DNA from 3 places in the Bradyrhizobium sp. NBAIM14 genome. Region 1 is predicted to be linked to each of the others. Evidence: predicted binding sites of a transcription regulator. Region 1 holds the regulator's gene; each other region holds the start of a gene.
What was found. Region 1 encodes PhoB, which activates phosphate uptake and scavenging genes when phosphate is short. Its sites were predicted from a motif close to TGTCATNNANCTGTCAT; they were not measured.
Positions count from the first base shown of each region.

Region 2: I6F28_RS15675 (RNA degradosome polyphosphate kinase) is a predicted target of PhoB. The motif match lies at 2,786-2,802, and genes of this name have one in related genera.
Region 3: phnC (phosphonate ABC transporter ATP-binding protein) is a predicted target of PhoB. The motif match lies at 2,666-2,682, and genes of this name have one in related genera.

Region 1 is NZ_JADYVQ010000010.1:13,402-18,104, forward strand. Features, by position in the region: gene I6F28_RS22570 (aspartate aminotransferase family protein) at 1-803, opposite strand, end outside; gene I6F28_RS22575 (GcrA family cell cycle regulator) at 1,263-1,775, shown strand; gene phoB (phosphate regulon transcriptional regulator PhoB) at 2,067-2,774, opposite strand; gene phoU (phosphate signaling complex protein PhoU) at 2,797-3,513, opposite strand; gene pstB (phosphate ABC transporter ATP-binding protein PstB) at 3,525-4,346, opposite strand; gene pstA (phosphate ABC transporter permease PstA) at 4,343-4,703, opposite strand, start outside.
Region 2 is NZ_JADYVQ010000005.1:275,458-280,160, forward strand. Features, by position in the region: gene ppx (exopolyphosphatase) at 1-507, opposite strand, end outside; gene I6F28_RS15675 (RNA degradosome polyphosphate kinase) at 523-2,712, opposite strand; gene I6F28_RS15680 (P-loop NTPase family protein) at 2,859-3,536, opposite strand; gene I6F28_RS15685 (CDP-alcohol phosphatidyltransferase family protein) at 3,629-4,171, opposite strand; gene purM (phosphoribosylformylglycinamidine cyclo-ligase) at 4,328-4,703, shown strand, end outside.
Region 3 is NZ_JADYVQ010000007.1:185,077-189,779, forward strand. Features, by position in the region: gene phnE (phosphonate ABC transporter, permease protein PhnE) at 1-698, opposite strand, end outside; gene phnD (phosphonate ABC transporter substrate-binding protein) at 766-1,674, opposite strand; gene phnC (phosphonate ABC transporter ATP-binding protein) at 1,750-2,565, opposite strand; gene I6F28_RS19620 (LbetaH domain-containing protein) at 2,740-3,408, shown strand; gene I6F28_RS19625 (alpha-D-ribose 1-methylphosphonate 5-triphosphate diphosphatase) at 3,405-4,598, shown strand; gene I6F28_RS19630 (DUF1045 domain-containing protein) at 4,617-4,703, shown strand, end outside.

The DNA of each region.
Region 1 (4,703 bases):
ATGCCGGCCGCCGCGTCCGCGGTCGCCAGCACCGCGCCGATCGGAAAGCCGCCGCCGAGCGCCTTGGCGAGCGACATCGCATCCGGTGTGACGCCGGTGCGCTTGTAGGCAAAGAGCTCGCCGGTGCGGCCCATGCCGGTCTGCACCTCGTCGAAGGCGAGCAACAGGCCGCGCTCGTTACAGAGTTCGCGCAGCGCCCTCAGGAAGGCGTGAGGTGCAGAACGAACGCCACCCTCGCCCTGGATCGGCTCGATGAGAATGCCGGCGGTGTGCGGACCACTCGCCTTCTTCACGGCGTCGAGGTCGCCGTGCGGCACCTGATCGAAGCCGTCCATCGGCGGACCGAAGCCCTCGAGATATTTCGCAGAGCCGGTGGCGGCGAGCGTCGCCAGCGTGCGGCCATGGAAGGCACCCTCGAAGGTGATCATGCGGTAACGCTCCGGATGCCCCTTGGAGAAGTGATGGTGGCGCACCAGCTTGATCACGCCTTCCAGCGCCTCGGCGCCGGAATTGCAGAAGAACACGAAGTCCGCAAAGCTCTCATTGCAGAGGCGGCTTGCGAGCTTCTCGCCGTCAGGGCTCTGGAACAGATTCGACATGTGCCAGAGCTTGGTCGCCTGCTCCTGCAATGCCTTGACCAGCGCGGGATGGACATGGCCGAGCGCATTCACCGCAACACCCGAGGTGAAATCGAGATAGCGATCGCCGTTGGTCGCGATCAGCCAGCAGCCTTCGCCGCGCTCGAAACCGAGGTCGGCCCTGGCGAAAACGGGGAGCAAATGCGGCGCTGCGCTGTTAGTCATGACGTCACTTGAATGTTGCGGACGGTGTGAGGCATGCATTGCGCGACGCACCATCGACCGGCCCCGGAAAACGAAACGTGCCGCCTTTTAAGGGCGGCACGTGGCACTATCTTATGCCTGGCAAGACGGGTGTCAATGCCGCCCGGAAAGCCTCGCGAAACGCTGATTCCGTAGTCTTGCGGTGCCGATTTTGCGGGTTTTTCACCACGGAACATGTGGAAGCGAGTCGGCGGACTCTTGCGCGGGAGTCACGCCATATTGTAGCGTTTGGACTGTCAGATACGACATCTCGTGCAGCAGTTCTGATCCCAGAAGTCCTCATGTACCGGCGTAAACGTTCGGGCGTCTTGAGCGCGCCCGGCGAGCCTTAAGGGATTCTGACGGCACGGGTTTTTCAAGGCTAAAGCATTCGCTGCGAAGGCCCCAGGATGGCAGGCGCGCAGCGAGGGAAAGGGTGCAATGACGGTTTTGACCTGGTCCGATGATCGCGTCGAGCAGCTGAAGAAGCTCTGGGAGGCCGGACTTTCGGCCAGCCAGATCGCGGCGGAGCTCGGCAATGTGACCCGCAATGCCGTGATCGGCAAGGTGCACCGGCTCGGCCTGTCCGGCCGCGCCAAGAGCCCTTCATCGGCAGCGCCGCGGCCGCGCAAGGCACGGCCCGCGCAGCATATGATGCGGGTGACCCGCCCCGTCGCGCGCGGCAACACCGCGCTGGCGCAGGCCTTCGAGGTCGAGTTGGAAGCCGAGCCGGTTACCTACGACAACGTGGTGCCGATGAGCCAGCGGCTGTCGCTGCTGGAATTGAACGAGGCGACCTGCCACTGGCCGGTCGGCGATCCCTCGAGCCCGGATTTCTTCTTCTGCGGCGGCAAGGCGCTCTCCGGCCTGCCCTATTGTGCCCAGCATTCGCGCGTGGCCTATCAGCCTGCAGCGGATCGCCGTCGCGCAGCACCGAAACCGGGCACGCGGTGAGGTTGCGGAATTTCCTGATCGCCAAGCTTTGATCGCCAAGCTTGATCGCCAAGGCTGCAGCCGTCACACGATGACGGCTCCCAATCACTCCGGTGTCATCCCCGCGAAGGCGGGGATCCATAACGCAATCGTTGCGCGAGATGGTCACTCCGAGTCTTCGCCAAACCACGTCCTGTGGCTGATCGCGACGAGCGCGCGCGCTCGCGCTGAGATCCCGGGCTCGCGCTGCGCGCGCCCCGGGATCACGACCGAGATTGTTGCCGCGGCCGAGAACCAACAACTCGCCCGATCTTACGTCTGCTCAGCCTTCGCGAAGCGATCGTCCAGCGCGTAGCCGGCGCCGCGGACGGTGCGGATCGGGTCCTGCTCGCGGCCAAGGTTGAGCAGCTTGCGCAGGCGGCCGATATGGACGTCGACGGTGCGCTCGTCGATGTAGATGTCGCGGCCCCAGACGCTGTCGAGCAGCTGCTCGCGCGAGAACACGCGGCCGGGATGCTCCAGGAAGAACTCCAGCAGGCGATATTCGGTCGGACCGAGATCGATCGGCCGGCCCGAGCGCGCCACGCGGCGCTTGTCGCGGTCGAGCTCGATATCGCCATAGGCGAGCACGGTGGCGAGGCGCTCGGGGCTCGCGCGCCTGAGCAAGCCCTTCACGCGCGCGAGCAGTTCCGGCACCGAGAACGGCTTGACGATGTAATCATCCGCGCCGGTGGCAAGCCCGCGCACCCGCTCGCTCTCCTCCCCGCGCGCGGTGAGCATGATGATCGGCAGCTGTTTGGTCTCGGGCCGGGTCCGAAGCCGCCGGCACAGCTCGATGCCCGACAGGCCCGGCAGCATCCAGTCGAGCACGATCAGATCGGGAATGTGCTCCTTGAGGCGGGTGTCGGCGTCATCGCCGCGCATCACCGTCTCGACGTCATAGCCGTCGCCTTCGAGGTTGTAGCGAAGAAGCTCGGTGAGAGCTTCCTCGTCCTCAACCACCATAATGCGTGCGCCCATGTGGTCGTAGCTCCTTAAGTCGTCAGGTGTTCGGCACCGTCGTGGCGAAGGTCGTCATGTCGCCCTTCGGCCGCTTGTCGGTGATCGCCTGGCCCTCGATCATGTAGAACACGGTCTCGGCGATGTTGGTGGCGTGGTCGCCGATCCGCTCGATGTTCTTGGCACAGAACATCAGGTGGATGCAGAACGAGATGTTGCGCGGATCCTCCATCATGTAGGTGAGGAGCTCGCGGAACAGCGAGGTGCAGATGGCGTCGACTTCTTCGTCGCCCTTCCACACCGCCATCGCCGCCGGCAGGTCGTGCGCGGCATAGGCGTCCAGCACCGACTTGACCTGCTGCTGCACGAGGTCGGTCATGTGCTCCAGGCCGCGGAACAGCTTGAGCGGATGGAAATCCGTCTCCAGCGCCGCGACGCGCTTGCCCATGTTCTTGGCGAGATCGCCGATGCGCTCGAGATCGGTCGCAACGCGCATCGCGCCGACGATCTCGCGCAGGTCGACGGCCATCGGCTGGCGGCGGGCGATGGTGAGCACGGCGCGCTCCTCGATGCGCTTCTGCAGCGCGTCGAGCTCGACGTCGGTGGCGACGACGCGCTGGCCGAGCGCGACGTCGCGGCGGATCAGCGCGTCGACGGAATCGACGATCATGCGCTCGGCGATGCCGCCCATCTCGGCGACCAGGCGGGTGAGCTCCTGAAGGTCGCTGTCGAAAGCCTTTACGGTATGTTCAGAACCCATGTTCCGTCTCCTCAGCCGAACCGGCCGGTGATGTAATCCTGCGTGCGCCGATCGCTCGGCGACGTGAAGATCTTGCTGGTGTCGTCGAACTCGATCAACTCGCCGAGATACATGAAGGCGGTCTTGTCGGAAACGCGCGCCGCCTGCTGCATGTTGTGGGTGACGATCGCGATCGTGTAGTTCTCGGACAATTCCTGGATCAGCTCCTCGACCTTGGCGGTCGAGATCGGGTCGAGCGCCGAGCAGGGCTCGTCAAACAGGATCACCTCGGGCCGCACCGCGACGGTGCGGGCGATGCAGAGACGCTGCTGCTGGCCGCCGGAGAGCGACAGGCCGGAGGCATTGAGCTTGTCCTTGACCTCGTTCCACAGCGCGCCACCGCGCAGCGCCTTCTCGACGCGGTCGTCCATCTCGGACTTGGAGATCTTCTCATAGAGACGAATGCCGAAGGCGATGTTCTCGTAGATCGTCATCGGGAACGGCGTCGGCTTCTGGAACACCATGCCGACCCGGGCGCGGAGCAGGTTGAGGTCGAGCTTGGGGTCGAGGATGTTGGTATGGTCGAGTAACAGCTGACCGTCGGCGCGCTGGCCCGGATAGAGGTCGTACATCCGGTTGAAGATGCGCAGCAGGGTGGACTTGCCGCAGCCGGACGGGCCGATGAACGCCGTGACGCGGTTGGTGCCGAGCGCCAGGTTGATGTTCTTCAGCGCGTGGTGGTCGCCGTAGTAGAAGTTGAGGTTGCGCGCCGTGACCTTGGCGGGCGCCTCGGGCAGGGGCTGCGAGCCGGGATGAACGGACGGTGCGCTGACGGAAACAGACATTTCACTCATTTTGCAGTCCTCTCGGCGCCAAGGATGCGCGCGCCAATGTTAAGGGCAAGCACGGTCAGGGTGATCAACAGCGCACCGCTCCAGGCGAGTTGCTTCCAATACTCGTAGGGGCTCTGCACGAAGTTGTTGATGGTGACAGGCAGGTTCGCCATCGTCTTGTTCAGGCCGAGGCTGAAGAACTGGTTCGACAGTGCCGTGAACAACAGCGGCGCGGTCTCGCCGGCGACGCGGGCGGTCGCCAGCAGCACGCCGGTGATGAGGCCGGAGCGCGCGGCACGATAGGCGATGCGCTTGATCACCAGCGAGCGCGGCAGGCCGAGCGCGCTGGCAGCTTCGCGCAACGGATTCGGCACCAGC
Region 2 (4,703 bases), on a different contig from region 1:
CAGTGCGAGGCCGCCGAGCGGCAGCGTCACGCCGCTGCGTACGGCGTTCCTGCGCACGTCGATCAGCTCGAGCGAGCCGCCGCCGAGGTCGCCGACGATGCCGTCTGGATGGTGGATGCCGGAGATCACGCCGAGCGCGGACAGTCGTGCTTCGCGCGAGCCCGACAGGATCTCGATCTTCACCGCGCAGATCCGCTCGGCCCTGGCGATGAAATCGGGGCCGTTGGAGGCGTCGCGGCATGCGGCGGTCGCGATCGCGAACACGCGTCCGACCTTCATCACCCGGCACAGCGCGCGAAACCGTTTCAGCGAGGTCAGCGCCTTGTCGATGGCGTCGGGCGCGAGCAGGCCCGTGCTCTGCACCTCGCGCCCGAGGCCGCACAGCGTCTTCTCGTTGAAGATCGGGATCAGGCTGCGCGCCAGCGCCTCGTAGACGACGAGGCGGACCGAGTTGGAGCCTATGTCGATAACCGCGACGCTCGAGCCGCGCTTGCGCGGCCGCTTCACGTCGCAAATCCCCGATCAGGATTGATGACGTTCGTTCCGGCGCGTGAGACGACGCGGCGAGGATTCCTTGAGCGACTTTCCACGGCCAGACAGACTCGGATTCGTCATGAAGTAGTTGTGGACGTTGAAAGGCTCCTCGCCCTTCGCGGTCTTCATACGCGTTGAAGACCCATCCGGCAACAACTGCCAGCTCTGCTCATTGTCCTTCAGGTTCGCGACCATGATCTGTTCGAGAACCTGCTGATGCACCGTCGGATTTTGCAGCGGACACAGCACCTCGACGCGGCGGTCGAGGTTGCGCGGCATCATGTCGGCGGACGAGATATACACAGCCGCTTTCGCGCTCGGCAGTCCCTGGCCCATGCCGAAGCAGTAGATTCGGCCATGTTCCAGGAAGCGGCCGATGATCGACTTGACGCGGATGTTCTCCGACAGACCGGGAATGCCGGGCCTGAGGCAGCAGATGCCGCGCACCACGAGCTCGACCTGGACACCGGCCTGCGAGGCCTCGTAGAGCGCGTCGATGATGTCGGGATCGACCAGCGCGTTCATCTTCATCCAGACCGCGCCGGGACGGCCATGCCGCGCATGTGCGGTCTCGCCCTGGATGTGCTCGATGATGCGCTTGCGCAAGGTCAGCGGCGACACCGCCATTTTTTCCAGATCGCTCGGCGCGGCATAGCCGGTGATGAAATTGAACACGCGCGCGGCATCGCGGCCGATCGTCGGGTCCGAGGTGAAGTAGGAGAGATCGGTGTAGATGCGCGCGGTGACCGGGTGATAATTGCCGGTGCCGGTATGGACGTAGGTCGTCAGGCTGCCGCCCTCGCGGCGCACCACCATCGAGAGCTTCGCGTGCGTCTTCAATTCGAGGAAGCCGTAGACGACCTGCACGCCGGCGCGTTCGAGATCGCGTGCCCAGCGGATGTTGGCTTCTTCGTCGAACCGCGCTTTCAGCTCGATCAGCGCGGTGACTGATTTGCCGGCTTCGGCCGCTTCGGCCAGGGCGCGCACGATCGGTGAATTGTTGGAGGTGCGGTAGAGCGTCTGCTTGATCGCAACGACGTCGGGGTCGCGCGTGGCCTGCTGCAGGAATTGCACCACCACGTCGAACGACTCGTAGGGATGGTGGACGATCAGGTCCTTCTGCCGGATCGCGGCGAAGATGTCGCCGCCATGCTCGCGCACGCGTTCGGGGTGGCGCGGCACGTAAGGGGTGAATTCGAGGTCGGGCCGGTCGAGGCGGGTGAGCTGCGAGAGCTCGTTCATCGCCTGCACGCCGTCGACCAGGAAGATCTCGTCGTCGGCGGCGGAGAGCGCGTGCTGCACGAAGCTGCGCAGCTGCTCCGGCATCTTGGCGTCGATCTCGAGCCGGATCACCGATCCGCGGCGGCGGCGCTTCAGCGCGGTCTCGAACAGGCGGACGAGATCTTCGGCCTCCTCCTCGATTTCGAGCTCGGAGTCGCGGATGATCCGGAAGGCGCCTTGGCCGTGCAGATTGTAGCCGGGGAACAGGCGGTTGATGAACAGGGCGGTGGCCTGCTCCAGCGAGATCAGGCGCACCGTGCCATCCGCCGGCAGGCGGATGAAGCGGTCGATCTTGCCGGGCATGCGGATCAGCGCGTTCATCTGCTTGCCGTCGGCGGCGCGCGTGAGCTGCAGCGCGATGGTGAAGCCGAGGCTCGGAATGAACGGGAAGGGGTGGGCCGGATCGATCGCCAGCGGGGTCAGGAGAGGGAACACGTTGTGGAGGAAGTAGTCCTCGATCCAGGTTCGTTCCGCCTTTGTGACGTCCTTGCCGTCGACCAGCACGATGCCGACCTCGGCCAACGTGGCGCGCAGGTCGCGCCAGATCGCCTGCTGGTCGGAGGCGAGCTGGGAGACGGTGCGGTTGATCAGCGCCAGCTGCTCGGACGGCGTCAGGCCGTCGGGGCTGCGCTCGGCGATGCCCTCGCGGACTTGGGCCTTGATGCCGGCGACGCGAACCATGAAGAACTCGTCGAGGTTATTGGCCGAAATCGACAGGAATCGCACCCGCTCCAGCACGGGGTGGCTCGGGTTGACCGATTCCTCCAGGACGCGGCGGTTGAAATGCAGCCAGGACAGCTCGCGGTTGATGAACCGCTCGGGACTGGACGCGATCGCCGGAAGGCTCTCGGTTTCCGGGGCTTTCTCTTTCGTTTCAACAGCTTGCGCAGAGTCCATCAGAAGTCGGTCCATCCAGTTCACCCCAATTGCGACTCAAGCGCAAAAATCGGCGGGAGCATGTGTTAGAGCGATGACGTTTCGATGACATTGATGTTCCGCCCCTGCACCGCGTCAAGCGGACTTCGGGGAGGCCTGCGAGCCTGTCAGGCGTCCCGGAGCAGCTCGGCGGCCAGCGCCCGGGTGACGGGACGGCCGAGCCGCAGGGCTTCGCTGTCGAGCAGCTCGACGGCCCGCCGGGCGGCGGCCGAGGACCGTTCCAGGCGCGTCGCGAGGTAGCCGACCACGCTCTCGTCCACATTGAGCTGGCGGTCGGCGCAGAACTTGACGATGAGGCCGCGGAACAGCTGGTCGTCGGGCGGCAGCAGCGTGACCGCCGGAACGGCGCGCAGGCGCGAGCGCAGGTCGCGAAGCTCGATCGGAAGCGCGGCCGGCGCCTCGCGGCCGGTGAACAGGACGTAGGCGCCGTCCTCGCGGGCGAGGTTCATCAGGTGAAACAGGGCACGCTCGTCGAAGTCCCCAGCCTTGAGATCCTCGACCACCAGCGCGCCGGTGGCGAGCGCGCCGGGCACGTCCGTCGCGGTCAGCGCATTGGCGGTGGTCGAGCGGGCGCCGGCTTCCTCGGCCCAGATCGCGGCGAGATGGCTCTTGCCGCTTCCTTCCGGGCCCGCCAGCCACATGATCCGGTTCGGCCATTCCGGCCAGCCGTCGATGAGGCCTAGACCGGCCGCATTGGCGGGGCCTTCGAGGAAGTTGTCCCGGCTGAGGCTCTCCGCATGCGGAAGCGCAAACGCCAATTGTCGGGGATGAACGCGGCCTGCCACGCTTGCTCTGCTCCATGCCGGCGCGCCGGCCCGCTTGTAGAGATTCGACTTGATGGTGCGGGACTTGGCCTTTTGCTGGGCTGCTTCCTCGCTCATTTGGCCTCGATCGTGCTCATGTGCCGCAGCCACTCGACGAGATAGAGCGACACGGAGGAGAGCGTGAAGACCGTGACGAGACCCATCAGGATGATATCATAAGGCGCGGGCTTGAAGCCGAAGGCAAGCGCCGCCAGCACCAAAGCTGCGAATGCCACTTGTGCCACCGTGTTGAGCTTGGACACTTTCGACGGCTTCATCTCGACCGGCCGGTCGAACAACCAGGACACGATCACGGCGGCGACAATCATGATGTCGCGCGAGACCACCAGGATCACGATCCAGCGCGGGATCGCACCCCAGATGCCGAGCGCCATGTAGATCGAGACCAGCAGCGCCTTGTCGGCGAGCGGATCGAGCAGGGCGCCGAGCTCGCTCGTCATGTTGAAGCGCTTGGCCAAAAAGCCGTCCACGGCATCGCTGATGCCGGCGATCAGGAAGACGGCGAACGCCACCTCCATTTGGCTCGACACGATGGCCCAGACGATGATCGGGACCAGCATGATGCGGCCCAAGGTAATGATATTCGGAATACTCACGAAAGCGCTTCCCGGCACCGGTTCTGACCTCAAATCCGGCCCGTTGCAGGCTGAACCGGTTGATATGTCTACATAGTATAGCGGGGAGCGCCATGCGAGCCATTGCGCGTCCCCGGAATTCAACGTAACCAGCCGCAAACCCACTGGAAATCGGGCATGACCGACCGCAAAAACGGCCTCACTTACGCCGATTCAGGCGTCGATATCGACGCGGGCAACCGCCTGGTCGACCTGATCAAGCCGATGGTGCGCGCCACCGCGCGGCCGGGCGCCGATGCCGAGATCGGCGGCTTCGGCGGCCTGTTCGACCTCAAGGCGGCCGGCTTCAAGGATCCGGTCCTCGTGGCCGCGACCGACGGTGTCGGCACCAAGGTCAAGATCGCGATCGAGACCGGCCTGCATGGCGGCATCGGCATCGACCTCGTCGCCATGAGCGTCAACGACCTCGTGGTCCAGGGCGCCGAGCCGCTGTTTTTCCTGGACTATTTCGCCTGCGGCAAGCTCGATCCGGAGGCCACGGCCGCCATCGTCG
Region 3 (4,703 bases), on a different contig from region 1:
CGCACGTTGATCTCGAACCTGAGCAAGGCATAGCTCACGAAGTTCGAGAGGACCTGAGGCAACGCGCCGAACCGAACAACCTGAACCCAGCTGCCCCCGCTTGCCGCCACCCCTTCGACCGGCTTGCTGTCGATGTTCTCGACAACCTCGGCGAATTGCTTGCCCAACGCTCCGGCGGTATGGATTGCAATCGCCAGAACGCCCGGCAGCGGCCCGAGACCAAAGGCCAGCACGAAGATCAGGGCAAACACGATCTCCGGCACGGTCCTGAAAAACTCCAGAACGCGCCGGGTGACGAAAACAGTCGTTCCTGATTTCACGAGATTGGCCGAGGCGAGGAAGCAAAGCGCAAAACCGCACAGCGCACCCGAGAGGGTGCCCATATAGGCTATCAGCAACGTATCCCCGAGAAGCCGTGCCCAGCGCGGCAATCCCCACAGCCACTCCGCCAAATCGCTCCATGCGGTCGCGAACGAAAATTTGGGTGCGATGCTGAGGAAATAGGCCGGGAAGCGCCAGAAATTCTCGACAAAATTTCCGAGACTGACCTCGCCCATCCAGCCCGCGGCAATGGCAACGGCGATCAGGACGGCGGCACCGAGCCATACGCGGCGGCGCTTGGCGGCAATTGCGGCCGCATAGCGATCGCCAAGCTCACGCAGCCTGGCTTCCGGAAATTCGGGAACTGCTGTTCGCATGGGATGTTCGCGAGAGCCGACGGGCAGATCTTGCGATCTGCCCGACTTGTCCAACGCTTCGTTTCCCTCAGGATTTCTGCTTGCGAATGCTGTCGACAAACTTGGTCAGTTCGATCACGGCGTCATACGCCTTGTGGTCGACCTCGACGTAGGGCAATTGCTTCCCCTCGTAAATCTTGTCGAAAGCCGCCTTGTCCTTCACCGCAATTTCCAGCACTGCTTTCTTGATCGCCGCCTTGAGGTCGTCAGGCAGGCTGCTGAGATAGGCCATCGGCGAGTTCACGATCTGCTCGGACTTCATGATGATCTTGAAATCAGCGGCCTTCGCCATGCCCTTCCGTTCCATCCGGAGCAGGTTCGATTCCTTCTCGTCGTTCCACCAGTTGAACGCCGCGTCGCAGGTGCCCTGGGAAAGCCCGATCACCGCGTTTTCATGGCTCCCCGAATAGACCACCTTGGCGAAGAACTTTTCCGGGTCGATGCCCATCTTGTTCATCGCGAAACGCGGCACGTTGTTGCCGGAAGTCGAATTGGGATCGACGAGGCAGAGGTTCTTGCCTTGCAGGTCCTTAATGTCCTTGTAGCTCGAATCGCTTTTGACATAGAGAACCGAGTAATAGCCTTTGGTGCCGTCGCCGTTCACCTCGATCGCGAACGGTTCGACCTTCGCGCCAATGATGTAGGCACGCGCGTAGGACGCCGGGCCGTACATCGCAATGTGAATGTTTCCTGCACGCTGACCTTCGATCACCGCGGCGTAGTCGTTGGCGATGCGCAGCGTGACCTTGGTTCCAAGCTCGCGGGACAGGTACTCCGTCAGAGGCGTCCAGCGGTTGGTGGTGCCGGAGGCATTCTCGTCGGGGACTTTTGCGAAGATCAACTCAGGATATTTTGCCTTCCAGTCCTGCGCCGCAGCGGCTGAAACTGAAAATGCCAGGGCCGCCGCAGCGGCAACGATCGTACGACGGTCTATCATGACGTCTCCCATTTCAAGGTTATGAAACTGTCGAGTTCCGGCTCTACGACCAGGCTCGATTTAAAGAAGCAGCGATCAGGCCACGGCAACCGTGCGGAGGGCAGGAACTGCCGTGCCGACCGATGCATCCGCGGGCGCAACATCCATGACTTCATTCGCCTCGAGATCGTACAGCTCGCGCGCGATATGATCGGTCAAGGCCGCCGGCGCGCCGTCGAACACCACCCGCCCCGCGGCCATCCCGATCAGGCGGTCGCAATAGCTGCGGGCGAGATCGAGCGAATGCAGGTTGCAGAGCACGGTGATACCGAAATGCTTGTTGATGCGCAGAAGCGCATCCATCACGATCTTGGTGTTGCGGGGATCGAGCGAGGCGATCGGCTCGTCGGCAAGGATAATGTCGGGCTGCTGAACCAGCGCCCGCGCGATCGCCACGCGCTGCTGCTGACCGCCCGAGAGCTGCTCGGCGCGCTGGGCCGCGATGGCAGCCATGTCGAACTGCTCGAGCGCCGACATCGCGATGGCCTTGTCTTCTTCGGGCCAAAGCTGCAGCAGCGACCGCCATGTCGGCACCGTCGACAGCCGCCCCATCAGCACATTGGTGAGGACGTCGAGCCGGCCGACGAGGTTGAACTGCTGAAAAATCATCGCCGACCGCGCACGCCACTGCCGCAGCTCCTTGCCGCGCAGCGCGGTGACGTCGACGCCTTCGAACAGGATGCGGCCTTCGGAGGGCTCGGTGAGGCGGTTGATGGACCGCAGCAATGTCGACTTGCCGGCGCCGGATCGCCCGATCACCCCGACGAAGCCGCCAGGGGAAACTTGAAACGAAGCATCGTCCACAGCGGCCTTCGCGCCGAAGCGACACGTCAGACCTTCAACCACCAGCATCGAGGGGCTCCAGAGTAGCTGGAGCCAACCGCTAACGCCCGTGGTTAACACTTGTGTGACAAGGCTGCTGCAGTGCGGCCATCCTACGCACGTCATCCCCTGTCATCTCATTGTCACGACACCGTCATCCGGCCGCTCGAAGAAAGACTCCCGCCCTCGCACTTCGGATGCAACATGGCCAAAGCTCTTTCGGTTCAGCCGACCGTCGATCCCTCGGCCAAGCTGCATGAGACCAGGCTTGGCGCCTACACCGAAGTCGGCGCGCGCACGATCCTGCATGAAGTCGCGATGGGCGATTATTCCTATGTCGTGAACGATGCGCAGATCACCTACGCCACCATCGGAAAGTTCTGCTCGATCGCGGCGATGACCCGCATCAATCCCGGCAACCATCCGATGCATCGCGCCACTCAGGCGCATTTCACTTACCGATCCAGCGCCTATTTCGAAGGTGAGAGCGACGATCTCGAGTTCTTCGACTGGCGCCGCCGGCATCACGTTCATATCGGCCATGACGTCTGGATCGGCCATGGCGCGATCGTGCTGCCGGGCCGCAACATCGGCACCGGCGCGGTGATCGCCGCCGGCGCGATCGTCACCAAGGACGTGCCGGCCTACAGCATCGTCGCCGGCAATCCGGCCCGCATCGTGCGGCGGCGATTCTCGGAGGAGATCGCCGGACGGCTTGCAAGGCTTGCTTGGTGGGACTGGGATCACGACAAGTTGCGCGAGGCGCTGCCCAATTTCCGCAAGCTCGGGATTGAAGATTTCCTCTCGGCATACGAAGCAAAAGCGAGCTCACTCGCCAATTCTCCTGCCAGCAAACGAAGCGCGGTCGCGTGACAGACATATTCATCGAAGGCGGCCGGGCCCTGATCGGCGCCGAGCTCGTCGAAACCTCTCTTCTCGTCTCCGGAACAGACATTGCAGAGGTCGATGCTTCTCGCGGCCGGGCGCGGCTGGCACTGGATGCCCGTGACCTGCTGGTGCTGCCCGGCATCGTCGATCTGCATGGCGATGCCTTCGAGCGGCAGATGATGCCGCGCGCCGGCGTCGACTTTCCGATCGACGTCGCGCTCGCCGACAGCGACCGCCAGGCGATCAGCAACGGCATCACCACCGTGTTTCACGCCACGACCTGCTCGTGGGAGCCGGGCCTGCGAAGCGCCGACAATGCGCGCGGCCTGATGGAGGCGATCGAGCGGCAGCGTCCGCAGTTCGCTGCCGACACCCGCTTCCACCTGCGGCACGAGACCTTCAATCTCGATGCCGAAGCGGAGATCGCACAGTGGCTCAGCGAGGGCCGCGTCGACCTGTTCGCCTTCAACGATCATATGGACGGCGTCGTTGCCGACATCTCCAACCCACGCAAGCGCAACCGCATGGTGGAGCGCACCGGTCTGTCGAGTGAAGAATTCGACCGGCTGGTCGAGCGCGTGGTCTCGCGCGCCGACGAGGTGCCCGCCTCGGTGTCACGCCTGGCCGCCGCGGCCCGCGGGGCCGAGGTGCGGATGCTCTCGCACGACGATTCGAGCCCGGCGATGCGCCGGGACTTTCGCGAGCTCGGCGCCTTGATCGCGGAGTTTCCGATCAACGAGGAGACGGCGCAGGCTGCGGCCAGCCACGGCGATGCCATCGTCTATGGCGCGCCGAACGTCGTGCGCGGCGGCAGCCACACCGGCTGGACCAGGGCCTCCGACATGATCGCCAAGGGGCTCTGCTCGGTGCTGGCGTCTGACTATTATTATCCCGCGCAGCTGCTCGCCGCGTTCCGCCTGGCCGCCGATGGCGTGGTGCCTCTGGCTCAGGCCTGGGATCTGGTCTCCGCCGGCCCGGCGCGCGCGACCGGCCTCACCGATCGCGGCCTGCTCGCGGAGGGACGCCGCGCTGACATTCTCCTCGTCGACGACAACGTGAAGCTGCGGCCGCGGCTGATCGCGGTGATCTCAGGCGGCAGGCTCGTGCATCTCACCGACGCGACGCGGCTGCTCACCGCAGTGGCGGCCCCGCGCGAGACTGTCGTCGCGGCGTAAATTGGTTATGCTGAGGCAATGACAGGTTTCCCCCGCTACGCGATCTATTTTGCCGCAGGCCGCGACAGCGCCCTCTCCCGCTTCGGCGCCGAGCTGCTCGGCTAT